3 regions of the Paenibacillus sp. PSB04 genome follow, and region 1 is predicted to be linked to each of the others. Evidence: predicted binding sites of a transcription regulator. Region 1 holds the regulator's gene; each other region holds the start of a gene.
What was found. Region 1 encodes LexA, which represses DNA repair genes until DNA is damaged. Its sites were predicted from a motif close to CGAACATATGTTCG; they were not measured.
Positions count from the first base shown of each region.

Region 2: recA (recombinase RecA) is a predicted target of LexA. The motif match lies at 2,497-2,510, and genes of this name have one in related genera.
Region 3: addB (helicase-exonuclease AddAB subunit AddB) is a predicted target of LexA. The motif match lies at 2,353-2,366, and genes of this name have one in related genera.

Region 1 covers NZ_CP081301.1:4,227,803-4,233,640, forward strand. The annotation lists gene K2F33_RS19625 (sensor histidine kinase) at 1-1,156, shown strand, start outside; gene K2F33_RS19630 (response regulator transcription factor) at 1,131-2,321, shown strand; gene lexA (transcriptional repressor LexA) at 2,417-3,043, opposite strand; gene K2F33_RS19640 (LysM peptidoglycan-binding domain-containing protein) at 3,283-3,663, shown strand; gene K2F33_RS19645 (DUF896 domain-containing protein) at 3,765-3,947, shown strand; gene K2F33_RS19650 (hypothetical protein) at 4,185-4,700, shown strand; gene K2F33_RS19655 (HAD family hydrolase) at 4,740-5,534, shown strand; gene K2F33_RS19660 (FixH family protein) at 5,763-5,838, shown strand, end outside.
Region 2 covers NZ_CP081301.1:6,211,024-6,216,861, forward strand. The annotation lists gene rny (ribonuclease Y) at 1-103, opposite strand, end outside; gene K2F33_RS28545 (regulatory protein RecX) at 430-1,206, opposite strand; gene recA (recombinase RecA) at 1,366-2,427, opposite strand; gene K2F33_RS28555 (competence/damage-inducible protein A) at 2,761-4,047, opposite strand; gene pgsA (CDP-diacylglycerol--glycerol-3-phosphate 3-phosphatidyltransferase) at 4,176-4,763, opposite strand; gene K2F33_RS28565 (YajQ family cyclic di-GMP-binding protein) at 5,019-5,510, opposite strand; gene K2F33_RS28570 (hypothetical protein) at 5,738-5,838, opposite strand, start outside.
Region 3 covers NZ_CP081301.1:3,617,763-3,623,600, forward strand. The annotation lists gene K2F33_RS16655 (hypothetical protein) at 1-1,057, opposite strand, end outside; gene K2F33_RS16660 (SRPBCC family protein) at 1,329-1,754, shown strand; gene K2F33_RS16665 (ArsR/SmtB family transcription factor) at 1,757-2,134, shown strand; gene addB (helicase-exonuclease AddAB subunit AddB) at 2,436-5,838, shown strand, end outside.

The DNA.
Region 1 (5,838 bases):
CAACAACATCATCGCTTCGACCGGTAAAAAAGGGACGGAGGCGCCGGACTTTGCCAGCATTCCGAAGCCAGGTGCCGAGGACGGTATTCTGGTGGATGACAGCTCAAGCCAGCTGGTGGTCGCTGCCAATACGCCCATGGCGGGCTGGACGATCTACGGTTTTACCCCGAAGCACGACATTCAGGCGGAAGTGAACCAGACGACCCAATACCTCGTTATCGTTCTAATCGTGCTGATTATCGTCTCCACGGTTCTGGCCACGCTGGTATCGCGCAACATTGCTTCCCCGCTGAAGCTGCTGATCCGGGAAATGAAAAAGGTGGAGATGGGCAATTTCAGCGGTTCGGTTAATGTCGACTCGTTTGACGAAATCAACAGCCTGGTGTCTTCCTTCAACCGGATGGTGCACCGGATGGATGAGCTGATTGAGACGATCAAGGTCACGACCGTCAGCGAGAAAAACGCGCAGCTGCAGGCGCTGCAGTCCCAGGTGAATCCGCATTTTTTGTACAACACGCTGGACATGATTTACTGGATGCTGGATGAAAAAGGGAATGAACGCCTCAGCAGGGTCATTCTGTCACTGTCGCAAATGTTCCGTTACAGCAGCAACTGGGAAGAGGCTTCCCGGACGACGCTGCGTCAGGAATTGGAACAGATCCGGCATTATTTGACGATTATCGAGAACCGGCTGAAGGATAGGCTTGCACCGAAGATCGATGTGGATCCACAGTGGATGGACGTCACGCTGCCGAAAATGACGATTCAGCCGATTATTGAAAACGCTGTAAAATATGGACTGGAGCCGCTGGATCGGCAGGGCATGCTGCTCGTTACGGCGGAGCAGGTCATGGACGATCTCCATGTCGTCGTTCGGGATAACGGGAAGGGAATGAACGAAGACACGCTGATGCAGGTCAGAAGCTTGCTGGAGGGCGGCAACCGCACGTCGCCCAAAGCGGAGGACAGAGACGGCCCCGTGCTTCGCCGTGGCATCGGTTTGAGCAATGTGCATGAGCGGATCCGAATGATGTTCGGCAGTCCGTACGGTTTATACTTGGACAGTCAAGAAGGGGAAGGAACGACGGTAACCATCCGTTTACCAATCCGGCACCAAGGAGGAATGGAAGATGAACATTTTAGTCGTGGACGATGAGCATGTGATCCGTGACGGAATTAAGCGCACCATCCACCGGGCCTATCCGCAGCATTATGTTCACCTGGCGGCGAATCCGGAGGAAGCGGTTCAGCAGCTGCGCAAACACCGGATTGATCTGGTGCTGACCGATATCCTCATGCCGGGAATGACGGGCCTTGAATTGATGCAGCTGTGCCAAGGCAGTTATCCGCATATCAAATGGGTCATCATTTCGGCTTATTCCGAGTTTTCCTACGCCCAGGAAGCCGTCAAGCTTGGGGCTAAGGACTATATGCTCAAGCCGATCGGGAAAGAGCTGCTGCTCTCCATGATTTCCGGACTTGCTCAGGAGATGGATCGGGAGAATGAAATCGTGCGCGAGGCGGAGCTGCTGAAGTCTAACCTGAAGTATTTGCGTGAGGCTGTGTTTCAGCGCTGGGCGAGCGGACTCGATACTGGGCGCCTTGACGTCGCGTCTATAATTGAGAGCTACCCCGCATTCCAACTGGTAATGGTTAAGATGGAGAGCGACGCGCCGGTGCATCTGGAGCATTTTATTATTGAAAATGTGCTTGGTGAGCTGATTGAAGCGCACGGCTGCGGATTTGTGACAAGCATGGACGAAACGAGCCTGATCGGCCTCGTCTCACTGGGGGAAGAGGGAGGCATGAAACGTCTGACGGATGAGCTGCGCGCTAACTTGAAACGATGCGTCAAGGTGCCTTTCCAGATTCAGTCGACGGGACTTATCACAGACATTCACCGGGTGCCGGAGGAAGTGCGGCGGATGCGCCAGGAATCGGCATCGCTGGAGTACGAATACAACAACCCGGGCGGTAACCGAGCGATCGAGGTTGCGGTGCAGTACATCAAAGCACACTATCATACGGATCTGTCCCTGGAAAAGGTAGCTTCGGTCGTGTTCCTGAATCCGGTCTATTTCAGCCAGCTGTTTAAGCAGAAGACAGGAAGCGGCTTCAAGGAATACGTCACCAATCTGCGGATCGAACAAGCCTGCAAGCTGCTGCTGCAAACGCATTTGAAGCTGGCCGACATTTCGGACAAAGTCGGATATGTGGACGTCAAGCATTTTACCCAGGTGTTCCGCAAAAAAACGGGAAAAACCCCGACGGAGTACCGTCTGGAGCAAACGGCGGATTCCCGTGAGGTGTGTCCCACCTGAATCATCCTGCCTTGATCCCAACGCCGAAAAGAGCCCTTGACCTTCCTGAGTAAGGAAGAGCAAGGGCTCTATTGCTGCTTGTCCAGCATCATCTGCTAGTGAATATCGCGGAACAGCCCGACGACTTTACCCAGAATGGTGACATGGTTCAGACGCAAAGGTTCGTAAGCCGGGTTCTCCGGTTGAAGCCGGATATGGTCCTTCTCCTTGTAAAACGTCTTCACGGTTGCTTCATCCTCATCCGTCATGGCAACGACGATGTCCCCGTTATCGGCTGTCTGCTGCTGTCTCACGATGACGTAGTCACCGTTATGAATGCCCGCCTCGATCATACTGTCCCCAACGACGGAAAGCATAAATACTTTCTCATCTCCAACATAGTGCTGTGGCAGAGGGAAGTAATCTTCAATGTTCTCCGTTGCCGTGATCGGCACCCCAGCTGTGACCTTGCCTACTACGGGAACTCTGGCGATCGTATGCGTGAACAGATTGCTGCTCTCGGATTCTTCTTGTCCCAACAGTTCGATGGCACGAGGCTTCGTAGGGTCTCTGCGGATCAAGCCTTTCTTCTCCAGTCGGTCCAAATGGCCGTGTACGGTCGAGCTGGAAGCCAACCCTACCGCCTCACCGATCTCTCGGACGGACGGAGGATAACCCTTGGCGCGGACTTCATTTCTGATAAATTCCAATATCGCTTGCTGCCGGCTAGATATCTTTGACATTCCCCATCAACCCCATTTAGTAACGTTTGGTAAAATTATAACATAGAACTGCCGTTCGTACAAACATAAGTTCTAAATGATTTTGCTTTGATGGAGCGGGATTTTCGCGGCTTCTGAATGAAGGAAGCCCGCCTCTAAAAACATAGGAACAATTGTTCGAAAAAAGTATTGAACAAAACAAATGTTCGTGTTATATTGTTCTCATGAAACAAGAACAAACGTTTGGAGGCGTAATATTTATGCTGAAACACACTACATACCAAAGTATTTATAATAACCCATCCGTTAACCCATCCATCAATGAAGCTATAGCATCTCCTTGGTTGAAGAAACTCCAGTCCTTCGTGCCTGGCCCTGCCTTGATCAAACTGATCCTGGCGGCCCTGATTATTTTGGTGGGATGCACAGGTGTCGTTCGCGTATTCGCGGGAACCTCGGATGATGTTCGGTTAGAGAAAAATGTCATCGTTCAGCAAGGCGATACGCTGTGGGGAATCGCTTCTGCCCATAAGCCGGAAGACATGGATATCCGCGCATACATTATGGCGGTGAAGAAGTATAACGATTTAACCAGCAGCGAAATTCAAGCCGGAGAAGTATTGGCACTCCCACAATATTAATAGAAGATAAATGATCAAGAGCTTGGAAAGGTGTGAACCTTGACAAGCTCTTTTTATCATGGCAAAGTTAGGTATGACTTGAATATTGGAGGAGTAATTGTATGGATATCGACAGCGTTGTAGAGAGAATTAATGAGCTTGCGCGCAAGCAAAAGGAATCCGGTTTAACCGAAGAGGAAATCGAAGAACGGGCCAAGCTTCGTGAGAGATACCTTCAGAATGTCCGCAGAAATTTCAGACAGCAGCTGGACTCGATTGAATGGGTGGATGAAGAGAAGAAATAACACCCGCTGCTGGTTTAGACTCATACATTCGATTATGGTATAGACTGACTCAAGGTTTTGTATGGCTCACTACCGAGAACAGAATGCTTCTATGTAAGCGCACCAAGTTTTCCTTCATTTGCTTTCTATTATATAGAATGTGAAACTACAGGAATAATTGCTGTAAGCAGTATTGGGCCGTTATATATGAGGAAGTAAATAACTATATAGCCGAAAGCATTTTGAGGAGGTTCGTGAATGGCCCGTTCATGGGAAAGACAGGTAAGAAAAAACTCAGCGCAGCTGAACAAGCAGAGAAAGAAAGAGGGAAAGCCATCCATCTATAGCACGGGAGGTCCATCGGCTGACATTTATAAAGGAAGAAACTATGTGCTTCCGATTACGATGGTCGCTCTGGCCGCGGTTTACTTCCTGCTCGGAATGCTCGGACAGGAGGGTACGGCGGGAAACAGCGGCATGACCTGGATCATTATGGCCATGTACGTGTTCCTGGGCTTGATGATCTTTTTGCGCAGGCCTTTCCTGCGCGTGGAGAAAAACGCCGTATCGACGATCAAGTTCAACCGGGATCGGCGACTGACCGCAGACAATATCGCCAAGATCAAGCTGGCCAAAGGCTCTGTCGTGATTGAGCCGAAGGGCAAAGGCGGCAACTGGGTGTTCACGCGCCTGATCAACCGCTACGATACCGATGCCATAGGGGAACGTCTGGAGCGTTTTGCGCAGACCCATAATATCCCTTTGGAAAAATAAACAAATATAAGAGATAGCAGATGGAGAGGATGGAAGAGGATGCCGGTACAAGCTGTTTTTTTCGATTTGGACGATACGCTGTTGTGGGATGAGCGCAGCGTGAAGGAATCCTTTGAAGCGGTATGCGAGACGGCCGCCATGGCGAAGGGCATTGACGCCAAGGAGCTGGAGGAAGCGGTCCGCAATGAGGCAAGGGCGTTATATCAATCCTATGACACGTTTGCCTTTACCCAAATGATTGGAATTAACCCGTTTGAAGGACTGTGGGCCAACTTCAGCGCAGGCGAACAACCTGAATTTCGCAGACTTGAGGAGCTCGCTCCAGGCTACCGCAAGGAATCATGGCGGCGTGGTCTGCTGAAGCTTGGGGTTGACGATGAACAGCTGGCCGGAGAATTGGCCGAGCAATTTGCCGCCGAGCGCCGCTCCCGCCCCCATGTATATGAAGAGACCTTCCAAGTGCTGGACGAATTGAAAGGAAACAAGAAGCTGCTTCTTCTGACGAACGGCTGTCCCGCGCTCCAGCAGGAGAAGATCGCCGGCGTTCCTGAGCTTGCTCCATATTTTGACGAGATCGTCATTTCCGGTACATACGGCAAAGGCAAACCGGATCCGACCATCTTCGAACATGCGCTTTCATTACTTGGATTAACACCGGAACAGACGCTCATGGTCGGCGACAAGCAGACAACCGACATCAAAGGCGGAAATAGTGCCGGACTGACCACAGTATGGATCAACCGCAACGGAAAAGTAAAAGATCCGTCCATTGAGCCTGATTACGAAATCAAGCATCTGTCTGAACTGCATCGCATCATCGCCGAACGTTCTTGAGTCGGTCTTATATGCTAGCCTGCCCAGAGGGGAATCCTTCGTCCGGCAGGCTTTTATTATACCTTGTGTATATGAATGCCCCGCTTGCTGAGCAAGCTTGACCCTTTCCGGTCAATTTGTTCCATTTTGTTAACAGATGGATGGTTTGGGTGAGGCGATAATTATGTATAATGATGAAGAATATGGACAAACAGCTTACATAGATAGACGTATAGGGAGTGACTTCGCTTGAGAAAGTACGGTTTTGTTGCTCTGCTGCTGCTGGCGGTATGGAGCATAGCAGGCTGCGGCAGCGGCGGCGGTG
Region 2 (5,838 bases), 2.0 Mb from region 1:
TAGAAATTTTAGCCTCTGCAAGAGATTTGCGAATAAAATATCCAATCACGAACCCCAAGAACAATGCGGCAACAACGAGAACGACCCATAGCCATATAGGCATTCAGTTCACCTCCTCGTTGGTTCCTCCAAGGTATTCCTTGGGATCTTCTACAGTTGTCCATTCATTTCAATTCATCATACGTACTTCAATCATTTTCCATCTGCACAACTTCCCCATGGGAAGGTTGTACAAAACCCGTGCTACCCTAGAGGCGGGATAAGGCGGGGGTAGTTCATATGAATTGGAGAGAAATTAGAATCTTTCATTAAAAAACCTTTTTTTGGAAGGAAAAAAGAGCTTTTTACAGGAATAGATTCATCTTCATTTTAGTATTTGTGAAAAGATATTGTCAAGAGAGGGCATTTCATATTGTGTCAACTTCTTCCTCAGTCGAATGAAAAATATTCCTCTTCATCCTCGGGATAAGCATCCTCCTTGAGCAGCTGGTTGATGACCTTTCGGACCTGTTCTCCGGAGTATCCCCGCCTCATCAAATAAGCCCCCGTTTTACGCTTGCGATCGGCGGCTTCCCCCTTCGTCTGGTTCCATTTCTTGCGGCCGGCTGCCAGGGCTGCTTCAAATTCCTGATCGGAACTGACTTCGGCCAGCGCCTCGGATATAATCGACTTATCGACGCCTTTCTGCTGAAGCTCCTGCCTGATCCAGGCTTTGCCTTTGCGATGGTTCCTGATTCGCTGCTGCGCCCACTGCCTGGCATAGTTTTCGTCGTCCACCAGCCTTTCTTCCACCAGCCGGTTCAGCGCATACTCAATCGATCCCGTTTCGATGCCTTTCTGCCGCAGTTTCATCTCAATTTCCTTGCGTGTCCGCGGCTTCCGCTCCAGCGCCTTTAAGCCTTCGACATAAGCCTGCTGTCGCTCGTCCGCTACGACGATTTCCTCCAGCTCCTGCTTCGTAAAGGCGTTCCCCTTGACCATCCGGTACTTCACGAGGACGTCTTCGTGGACGGAAAGGGTGTAGGGTCCGAACGATATCAAATAACGCCCTCTGGGCTTGGCCAGACGCTCTACCTCCGTGATCCAAAGGGTTTCATCGTCCGGGAACCCGGCCAGTCCTTCATGAATTCCCTGTTCTTCATGGATTCCCTGCTTTTCATGAATCCCTTGCCCTTCCTGATGTTCATGGCTATTTCCTTTTCGCATCTCTCTCACATCCCATCACGTGTTCAATGTAAGTCGTATAACTGAACCGCATTCTTAACGTACTCTCTATATGAGAAAAGACGCCCAGTGACAGGTTATCACCGAGCGTCCTCATTATAGTCTCAATTCATTCACAGAATACGATTTCAAACGATAACCTTATTCTAGCTCTAACAATTCCTGCTCTTCGCGTTCCTCGGCCGCTGCTTCCTCTGCGGTCGGCGCGCTCACCGTCGTCGTCAAATTGCTTGCCTCACGGATCTTGTTCTCGATCGCTTCCGAAATAGGCTGATTTTCTTTCAGGAACTGCTTCGCATTCTCGCGGCCTTGACCCAGGCGCTCGCCTTCATAGGAGTACCAGGCACCGCTCTTATTGACGATATCCAATTCCGTACCGATATCGATAATGCTGCCTTCCTTGGAAATGCCTTCGCCGTACATGATGTCGATCTCCGCCTGCTTGAACGGAGGAGCCACCTTGTTCTTGACGACCTTGATCCGCGTACGGTTACCCACTACATCATTGCCCATCTTGATGCTCTCAATACGGCGTACATCCAGACGAACGGAAGAATAGAACTTCAGCGCACGGCCACCAGGGGTCGTCTCCGGGTTCCCGAACATGACGCCGACTTTCTCACGAAGCTGGTTGATAAAGATCGCAATCGTCTTCGACTTCGCAATCGCACCGGACAGCTTACGCAGTGCCTGGGACATCAGACGAGCCTGCAGACCTACGTGGGAATCCCCCATTTCGCCTTCGATTTCCGCTTTCGGTACGAGCGCGGCAACCGAGTCCACGACGATAATATCAACGGCGCCGCTGCGTACGAGGGCTTCCGCAATTTCCAACGCCTGCTCACCGGTGTCCGGTTGAGACAGCAGCAGCTCGTCAATGTTGACGCCAAGCTTGTTGGCATACGACGGATCAAGCGCATGCTCCGCATCGATGAAAGCAGCTTGTCCACCGACTTTCTGTACTTCAGCGATGGCATGGAGGGCCACCGTCGTCTTACCGGAAGATTCCGGTCCATATACTTCAACAACGCGGCCTCTTGGAAGTCCGCCAATACCAAGTGCTATATCTAGAGCCAGGGAGCCGCTGGGAACAACTTCCACCTGCATATGTGTCGACTCACCGAGTTTCATAATCGAACCTTTACCGAATTGTTTCTCTATTTGACGAAGCGCCATTTCAAGCGCAGCACGACGATCTGACAATAAACTCACATCCTTCACCGTTTATACTATTATGATACCTTGTTTTGGAACGTTTGCCAAGCATTTTTTCGAACATACATTCGTTTTTTTTGCCGGGCATTCTCCTCTCATCATCATGCCGCCGTACCTCAAACCAACCTCCGCAAGGAAAGCCTGCCAAATATGGGGGTCCCCGCTGGGGTTTGTTTTTCTATGATGATCGGATGCAAGAGTCCGAACTGGAACAGGCTTACACCCTCCTCCAACCATAAGAAAAAGAACCGCGGCAAACTTATTTTTGCACGGTTCTTCCGTATGGTTATATTATACCGCCTGGCCGGCGGCTGCACAACTTCAAACCTGATCCTTGGACTCCCCGGTGGCCGGATCGGTAGATACCAGTCTTTGCCACAACCGGTACAGCAGCGTTTTAACCGAGCGGACCCGGATCGTTTCGCGGTTGCCGTTCAGCTTCAGCTCAAACACCTCGGTCTTCTGTCCGCGCTGGGCGATCCCGACGTACACAAGGCCGACCGGTTTGCGTTCGGAATAGCCCGGACCCGCGACACCCGTGACGGATAAGCCGAAGTCGCTGTCCGTGATCATCCGCACGTTCTCGGCAAGCACCTCGGCCACTTCGGCGCTCACTGCTCCCGGTGCGTCGTCTCCCTCCAGCAACGCATGCGGGACATGCAGCAGCTTCTCCTTCATCTCGTTGGAGTAGCAGACGATCCCTCCCACGAACATGGTGGCGCTGCCCGGAATGGACGTGATGCTCTCCATCAGCATGCCTCCTGTGCAGCTCTCAGCGGCGCTCAGCGTAATCCCGCGGTCCGCCATCATGTCAACGATGATCCGTTCGATCGGCACGTCCATGCTGGCGTACATATGGTCTGCGAGCCGGCTTTGAATTTGCCCCTGCATCGCATTCAGTTTCTCCATGGCTTCCTGCTCTGTAGGCGCTTTGGTGGAGATGCGTACGGTCACTTCACCCTCCTTCGCATAAGGAGCGATCGTCGGATCGGTCTGCCCGTCGATCAGGTCCAGAAGCCGATCCTCCAGCAGCGATTCGCCGATGCCGGCAAACTTGAGCATTTTGGAGTAAATCGGCATTTCGTCGGTCAGGGCGTGCTGAAGGAGCCACGGCTTCGCCTGCTGGTCGAACATCGGCTTCATCTCTTTTGGAGGACCCGGCAGAACGATGTAGAAGTTATCCTCCTGGGCAAGCGCGAGTCCGACGGCCAATCCCGTTTCATTCGGCAGCGGCGTGCTGCCGTCGATGACGAGCGCCTGACGGCGGTTGTTCTCCGTCATGTTGATCCCCCGCCCTGCGAAGAATCTTTCGATTTGATCCATCGCCAGCCGGTCAATGTGCAGGGAGCGGCCGACATGCGCGGCCAGGGCATCCTTGGTCAGGTCGTCCTGGGTCGGGCCGATGCCTCCGGTCAGGATCAGGATATCCGCGCGCTGCGAAGCAAGCTCAATGGCGCCCTGAAGCCGCGAGGCGTTATCGCCGACGACCGTCTGGTAGTAGACGTCTATTCCCATTGCCGCAAGCTCCTGCGACAAGTACTGCGCGTTGGTATTCACGATTTGTCCAAGCAGCAGCTCCGTACCGACTGCAATGATTTCTGCTTTCATCCTTGATTGGCCTCCCTGTTATCGTAAAGTAGAATGGATATACCTATATTGAACACTTTACACGTTTTTAGCCTATCCGTATCACAGCGTTTGGTGGAAAGAAAAAGCAATAGGATATCCCTATTGCCTTACACATTGGAAAGCTGAAGCAGTTTTTTATTTTTGACAAAATAATCGATCCCCGAGTATATCGTGATCAAAGCCGCTGCCCAGATGGCAATATCGTCGAACGGCAGGCCGATCATCTCGAACGGGAAGTTGTTGATCAGAATCGCCACGATGGCGACAATCTGAATGACTGTCTTCACCTTGCCCCATTTGCTGGCCGCCACGACAGCCCCGTCAAGCAGCGCAATCTGGCGCAGGCCGGTAACGGCAAACTCGCGGCTGATAATAACTACAGCGATCCAGGAGTCGCACTTCCCCATTTCGACGAGCGAAACCAGCACCGCTGTAATAAGCAGCTTGTCGGCCAGCGGGTCCAGCAGTTTTCCGAGATTTGTAACCAAGTTGTTTTTGCGCGCCAAATAACCGTCTATACCGTCTGTGCTTGCTGCCAGAATAAAAATAATTACAGCGATCAGCTGATTGTACGGCAGCTCGAATGAATTCCAGGTAATCGGTTCCGGATAGAACTTGAAGTCGACCAGAAGAAACACCATCATGACCGGAATCAAACAGATTCTTGAAATGGTAATACGGTTGGGCAGATTCACTGTAAACCCTCCCCGGATAAATCAAACTAAGAAACGACATTCACATGCACGGCAGGCCGAAAATGAATAATATTGCACCCAGACCATCCATTATGTATGAATCCTCTACTTGGGGGCAGCAGGCACAGCTTGCGGCAAGCCGGCAACCCCGCCAAGACAGCGGGACAAGTTACAGTATAATATATCAATTTATACACTGTCAAAAGAGGAGTAAGCACCTCTTCCCGCCCGTTTGCCGTTCGGTATACGCCCGCATTATTTCAGATTGGTAAACTGCAGGTCCAGCGGCAGATCCGCCTTGCGGAGCAGCTGCATGACCGCCTGCAGATCGTTTTTGCTCTTCCCGGTCACCCGGATCTGATCGCCTTGGATTTGGCTTTTGACCTTCAGCTTGGAGTCCCGGATCAGCACGTTGATTTTCTTGGCGTTGTCCTGATCGATTCCCTGCTTCAGGGTGATCCGCTGGCGGACGGTTCCCATCGAAGCTGGCTCGACCTTGCCGTAATCCACGTTTTTGAGCGACAAACCGCGCTTGATCATTTTGGACTGCAAAATGTCAATCACCGCATTGAGCTTATACTCGTCATCGGAGGTAATGACCAGCGTCTCCTTCTCCAGCTTCAGGCTGCTCTTGCTCCCTTTAAAATCAAAACGGGTTTCGATTTCACGCTCCGTTTGATTGATCGCGTTGATCATTTCCTGGAAGTCCAATTTGGAAACAATGTCAAACGAATTTTCCGAACTCATCATTACACGCCCTTTCAGTTCCTTTTCATGTCATATTATATGAAATTAACCGGGACAAGTCTAATCCTAAACAGCGTTCCTTCCGTTCACGGATATTATCTCACGGCGTTCGGCACTGCTTAGGTAGAAGACAGGACGCGATTAGCGGAAGCCTACAAGCAATGAACACGGACCTCAAAAAAAAGACATTCGCCGGCTCTTGGTTCCGGGAATGTCTCGTTCTTATATTACGATCGGCTGCGGTCACGGGTTGGCTGGCGGAACATATCCAAAATGCCCAATACGATCCATGCCAGTCCAAATCCAAGAATGCCGTACCCCCAAGCGC
Region 3 (5,838 bases), 610 kb from region 1:
CCATGATCGTTTCCGCCGCGCGCCATACCTCCGGCAAAAAGTCGATGACCGCAGCGGCACGCGTGCTGAAGTCCTGGACGGAGTGAAAGCCGAGATCGGCCAGAAATGCTTCCAGACCGGGGGCAAGCTCCTTTTGCACTTTCGGATCGCTGTCTGCGGCGAGAATTTTATGGCAGCGCGCGAAGGTGGCGCCCATCCAAAACACCGCCTCGCGGTGGAGTCCTTGTTCAATTAACGTTATGCTCCCGTCGATGGCGATCGGGCGGGAAACCGGGGAAATATCGCTGCTGAAGAAAAAGGGCGTTTTGGCGGCCGCGGCCGCGGTGTCGAAGGTCCGCTCGAGCGACCTGACATGCTGCATCGCACGCTCCGGCTCCAAATCGGCACAGCCGAGGTGGCGAAGCAGCTCGGGGTACAGCGAGTTTAGGCCGTAATCTTCCAATACGCCGCGGACGGCTGCATAACGGAGCCGCACCGTCGGGTTTTTCAGGGCGGCGAGCAGCAGCACATGCGTGGTGATGCCCGTAGGGAAGAGCCAGGATGTGAACAAGTCATGCAGCGGCAAGGACAAGTCGAGACCGAGCAGAGACCGCTTGATTTGCTGCAGGACGTTTTCGCACCGCTGCCGCACCCAGACCTCATCGGCAAAATGCCGGGATACTTCTGAATACACGCGATGCAAATGGCCATGGGGATCGGAGATGATCGTATTCACCCGGAACGGGCCTGCCAGATGGTGTGAGACGAGCACCTTTTGCACCGAGGACAGCTCGGATAGGGAGATGTAAGAGCCTTCGATCAGGGTATTCTGATATATGAACTTACCCGGTTTTAACGGCGGCTCCGCCAGTTCGGACACGACCATCACGTCGATATCGGAGCTTGGAGACATCGGGGCATCTTCCGGCATTCCGATCGTGGAACCCGTGAAATAAGCGCCCATAAATCCTTTTTCCTTTGAGGCTTGGTGCATCACCCAGTCCGCTGCAGCGGCTCTTGCTGAACCGACCGTCCCGGGCTGATTTTCAGACGAGCTTGAAGAATCCTTGATATCCACCGTATTTCCTCCCTTTGCCTTAAAGTGAGAACGTCCTCATTATAGAATGTCAGGTGAAAAATGGTAGACTGTTTGTTTTTGGAAATATGAGCTATAATAGCAATATAAGGAGCCGAAAGGCTCCTTTTTTCGTTGGATTCCGGCTTACGGGCCGCAGAAGGACAAGGGGTTGACATGAAACCAAAAGGTTTCGTATAATTCATATGAAACCAAATGGTTTCGCATTCGAATGTAAACCGGGTTGATTGACTGCATATGGAGGTACTTATACATGGAAAACTCAACAAACAATGCTTTGCCTGATATCCGCCACACCGGCGTATTCCAGGCTCCGATCCAGAAAGTGTGGGAAGCGGTGGCGACTCCCGAAGGGCTGTCCGCCTGGTTCATGCCCAATGACATGCAGCCCGTCGTAGGCCACGAATTTCACATTAATGCCGGTCCGTACGGCATGTCGCCGTGCAAGGTGACCGAAGTGGATCCGCCGCACCGGCTGGCGTTCCGCTGGGGCAAGGACTGGACGCTTGTTTTCGAGCTGAAGGAGCTGGACGGCAAAACGGAAGTGACGCTCATCCACTCCGGCTGGAGCGCGGACCAAGTGACCGAGTTCAACCAGCCGCATACGATTGTGCGCGAGACGATGGACCAAGGCTGGGCCGGACTCCACCAGAAGCTGGGCAGATACGTCGAGGCGTAAGCATGACGGGGACTGCGTCCAAGCACGACGTGTTTCAGGCCGTGGCCGATCCGACCCGGCGCCAGCTGCTCAAGCTGCTGTCCGATCAGGAGATGCCCGTAACGGTGCTCAGCAGCCATTTTCCGATGAGCCGGACGGCGGTTTCCAAGCATCTGCGGATTCTGTCGGAGGCAGGGCTGGTGAAGGAAAGAAAGGTCGGCCGCGAGACGAGGTACCGGCTGGACCCGGGGCCTTTGCAGGAGCTCAAGGATTGGTACTCCTATTTTGAACGCTTCTGGGAGAACAAGATGGCAGCCCTGCAGCACTTCGTGGAGTCGGATGGTTCCGAACGCTTCCCTGCCCCGCTGACCCTTGTGGATAAGGAGAAGGAACAAGATTAGCCGGTGATTCAATCGCTTTATACTGAATCATGATCCCGCATGATGGCCGGAAGGCTGGAAACTAGCATTCGTAAAAATCAAGCGAAACAAGAGACAGCGGTACAAGAGGATCACCTCCTCCTGTACCGCTGTTTGGCATGCCGGGACACGGCGTTCCTTCGGGTTGAGCGTATCGGATAATTGCATAAAACGGTAAGTGCCTCCTTTTTACAGTTCCGCAAACATACGTTCTTTTCAAAAAAGGTTGTGTTATACTTATATTTAATAGTTTTCGAGGTTTACATACGAAGGAGGCAACACCATGTCGGTTCATTTTCTGATCGGACGATCCGGTAGCGGCAAGACGACGGCGATCCTAAGCGAGATTACGTCCCGGCTGCAAACAGAGCCTAAGGGCAGCCCGCTGATCCTGCTCGTTCCCGAGCAGGGCTCATTCCAGGCGGAGCACAGCCTGGTATCGTCGGGCGCTGTCAAAGGCAGCGTCCGTGCGCAGGTTCTCAGCTTCCGGCGCCTGGCGTACCGGGTGATGCAGGAGACCGGCGGGTCGGCGAGAGTCGGCATCAGCGAAGAAGGCAAAAAAATGCTGCTGTACAAAATCATTCAGCGCCGCAAAGAGGAGCTGAAGCTGTTCGGTGCCTCCGGTGACCAGCTGGGTTTCATAGGCAAGCTGAACGAGCTGTATACCGAGCTCAAGCGGTACTGCGTAGATTCCGCCGTGCTGGAAGAGCATTTGACCCAGCTGACGGAGCAGAAGGCGGCCGCGCCGATCCTGCGCTATAAGCTGGAGGATTTATGGACGGTGTACCGCGACTTTGAACAGGAAATATCACCGCTTTATATAGATGATGAAGATACGCTCGTCACTTTGGCCGAAGGGATTCGCAGCTCGTCGTATGTCAAAGGTGCGGACGTATGGATCGACGGCTTCCACGGGATGACTCCGCAGGAATACGGGGTTATTCGCGAGCTGATGGCCCATGCGTCATCGGTTACCATTGCGCTCACGCTGGACAAGCCGTACCACGGCAGCATGCAGCCGCATGAGCTGGACCTGTTTCACCCGACCGCCACGACTTACATCAAGCTGAGAGGAATGGCCGATGAGCTGGGCATCGAAACGAACGATTCGATACTGCCGGCATCGGACCTGCCCAAATTCCGCCTCAGCCCGCGGCTTGCTCATTTAGAGCGCGGTTATGACCGGCGGATTCCCTGGAAGGGGCAGGAGAAAGAGCAGGTTCAGGAAACCGAAGGGATTTCCCTCTATGCCGCCGAGAATCGGCGCACCGAAGTGGAAGGGGCTTTGAGGGAGATGCTGCGCCTGGCTAGGGAGGAAGGGGCGAGATACCGCGAAATGGCCGTGTTCGTCCGTAATTTGGGCGATTACGAGCATTTGGTGGAGCCCCTGTTCCGGGACTACGGCATTCCGTTCTTTCTCGACCAGAAGCGAAGCGAGCTGCACCATCCGCTGGTGGAGTTTATTCGTTCCGCACTGGATGTCGTGCGCCGGAACTGGCGGCATGAGGACGTATTCCGCTGCATCAAGAGCGACCTGCTGCTTCCGCTGGACGGGTCGCTGGGGCGGGAGGATATGGACGTGCTCGAGAACTACGCCCTCGCCTGCGGAATTCAGGGATACCGCTGGACGGACGGCCGCCCATGGAAAGCCGTTCCGAGCCTGTCCCTGGAGGAAAACGGCGGAGAGCGACGCAGATCCGGAGAGCAGCTTCTCAGCCTGATGGAGCACTGCCGGAGGGTGGTCAGCGAGCCGCTATTGGCATTTGGCAAGCGGGTGAAGAAGGCGGGCAGCGCCGAGGAGCTCAGTACAGCGGTCTTCCGTCTGCTTGAGGAAGCCGACATTCCCGAGAAGCTGGACCTGTGGAGCCGCGAAGCGCTGGAGTCCGGGCGTCCGGAGGCGGCGAGGGAACACCGCCAGCTGTGGGATGTGGTCCTGGAGCTGCTGGATCAGATTGTGGAAATGATGGGTACGGAGAAGATGGCCTTCGAGCTGTTTGCCGGCATTCTGGAAACGGGACTGAGCGAACTGAAGCTGGGTCTCGTTCCGCCTGCGCTTGATCAGGTGCTGGTCGGCAATATGGACCGGACGCGGACGGGTGGCGTAAAGTACGCGTTTCTGCTCGGTGTCAACGACGGAGTCATCCCGGCCGTGTTTCAGGATGACGGGGTGCTGACCGAACAGGAGCGCTCCCTTCTGTCGCAAACCGGAATGGAGCTGGCGCCTGGCATTTCGCGCAAGCTGCTCGACGAACGGTTCCTGATTTACAACGCCTTGACCTCGGCCAGCCGGCATGTATGGGTCAGCTATCCGGCCGCAGACGATGAGGGCAAGGAGCTGCTGCCGTCTGAAGTAGTGAGGCATGTCCGTAAAATGTTCCCGGGTCTGCCGGTTCGCCGCCTGTCGGCGCAGCCATCGGCAGAGCAGCGGGAAGAAGAGCTGCTTGCGTATTTGTCCCACCCCCGCCAGAGCCTCAGCCATTTGATCATTCAGCTGCGCAAATGGAAGCAGGGCGCGGAAATTCCGCAGCTGTGGTGGGATGTGTACAACTGGTATATCCGGGAACGGGAATGGAAGGGGCCGCTGGATATGCTGCTGTGGTCGCTGTTTTACCGCAACGATACCCGCCAGCTGGAGCCGCAGACCAGCCGCAGGCTGTACGGTGCCAAAATCCGGACGAGCGTATCCCGCATGGAGCGGTTCGTGGCCTGCCCGTTTTCGCACTTCGCTTCACACGGGCTGAAGCTGCGCGAACGGCAGCTGTACCGCCTGCAGGCGCCGGATATCGGCCAGCTGTTCCACGCGGCGCTGACCCAAATGGCGCTGCGGCTGCAGGAACAGAAACGGAGCTGGGGAAGCCTGACGGCCGAAGAGTGCCGGCGCGAAGCGGAAACAACGGTAGAGCGCCTCGCTCCGATGCTGCAGGGAGAAATTTTGATGAGCAGCAAGCGCTACGGCTACATTTCACGCAAGCTCAAAAACATCGTCAGCCGCGCCTCTGTCATTCTGGGCGAGCAGGCACGGCGGGGTAGCTTTGAGCCGGTCGGCCTGGAGCTGGATTTTGGCCCCGGTAAACCGCTGCCTCCGCTGACCTTCTCCCTTGAGAACGGAACGGTGATGGAGGTCATCGGGCGAATCGACCGGGTGGATATGGCCCAAGGCGAAAACGGACTGCTGCTGCGCGTAATCGATTATAAGTCCGGACAGAAGGACCTGCGGCTTCATGAGGTGTACTACGGCTTGTCCCTGCAGATGCTGACCTATCTGGACGTGCTGTTGACCTATGCGGAGCACTGGCTGGGCAGCAAGGCGCTGCCGGCGGGAACGCTGTATTTTCACGTGCATGATCCGATCCTGCAGTCGAGCAACGGGCTGACGATGGAGCAGGCGGCGGAAGAGCTGCTCAAACGGTTTAAAATGAAGGGGCTGCTGCTGGCCGACCGCGACGTCATATCCAAAATGGACGCATCTCTGGACAAAGGCCATTCATCCATCCTTCCGGTTGCCGTTAAATCGGACGGAAGCTTCTACAGCTCCGCATCGGTCGCTACGCCGGATCAGTGGGATACGCTGCTGTCTTCCGTCAGGGACAATATCACCCGGATTGGAACGAGAATTACTGAAGGGGACGTGGACATCGAGCCTTACCGCATCCAGCAGGAGACGGCATGCACGTTCTGTCCGTTCA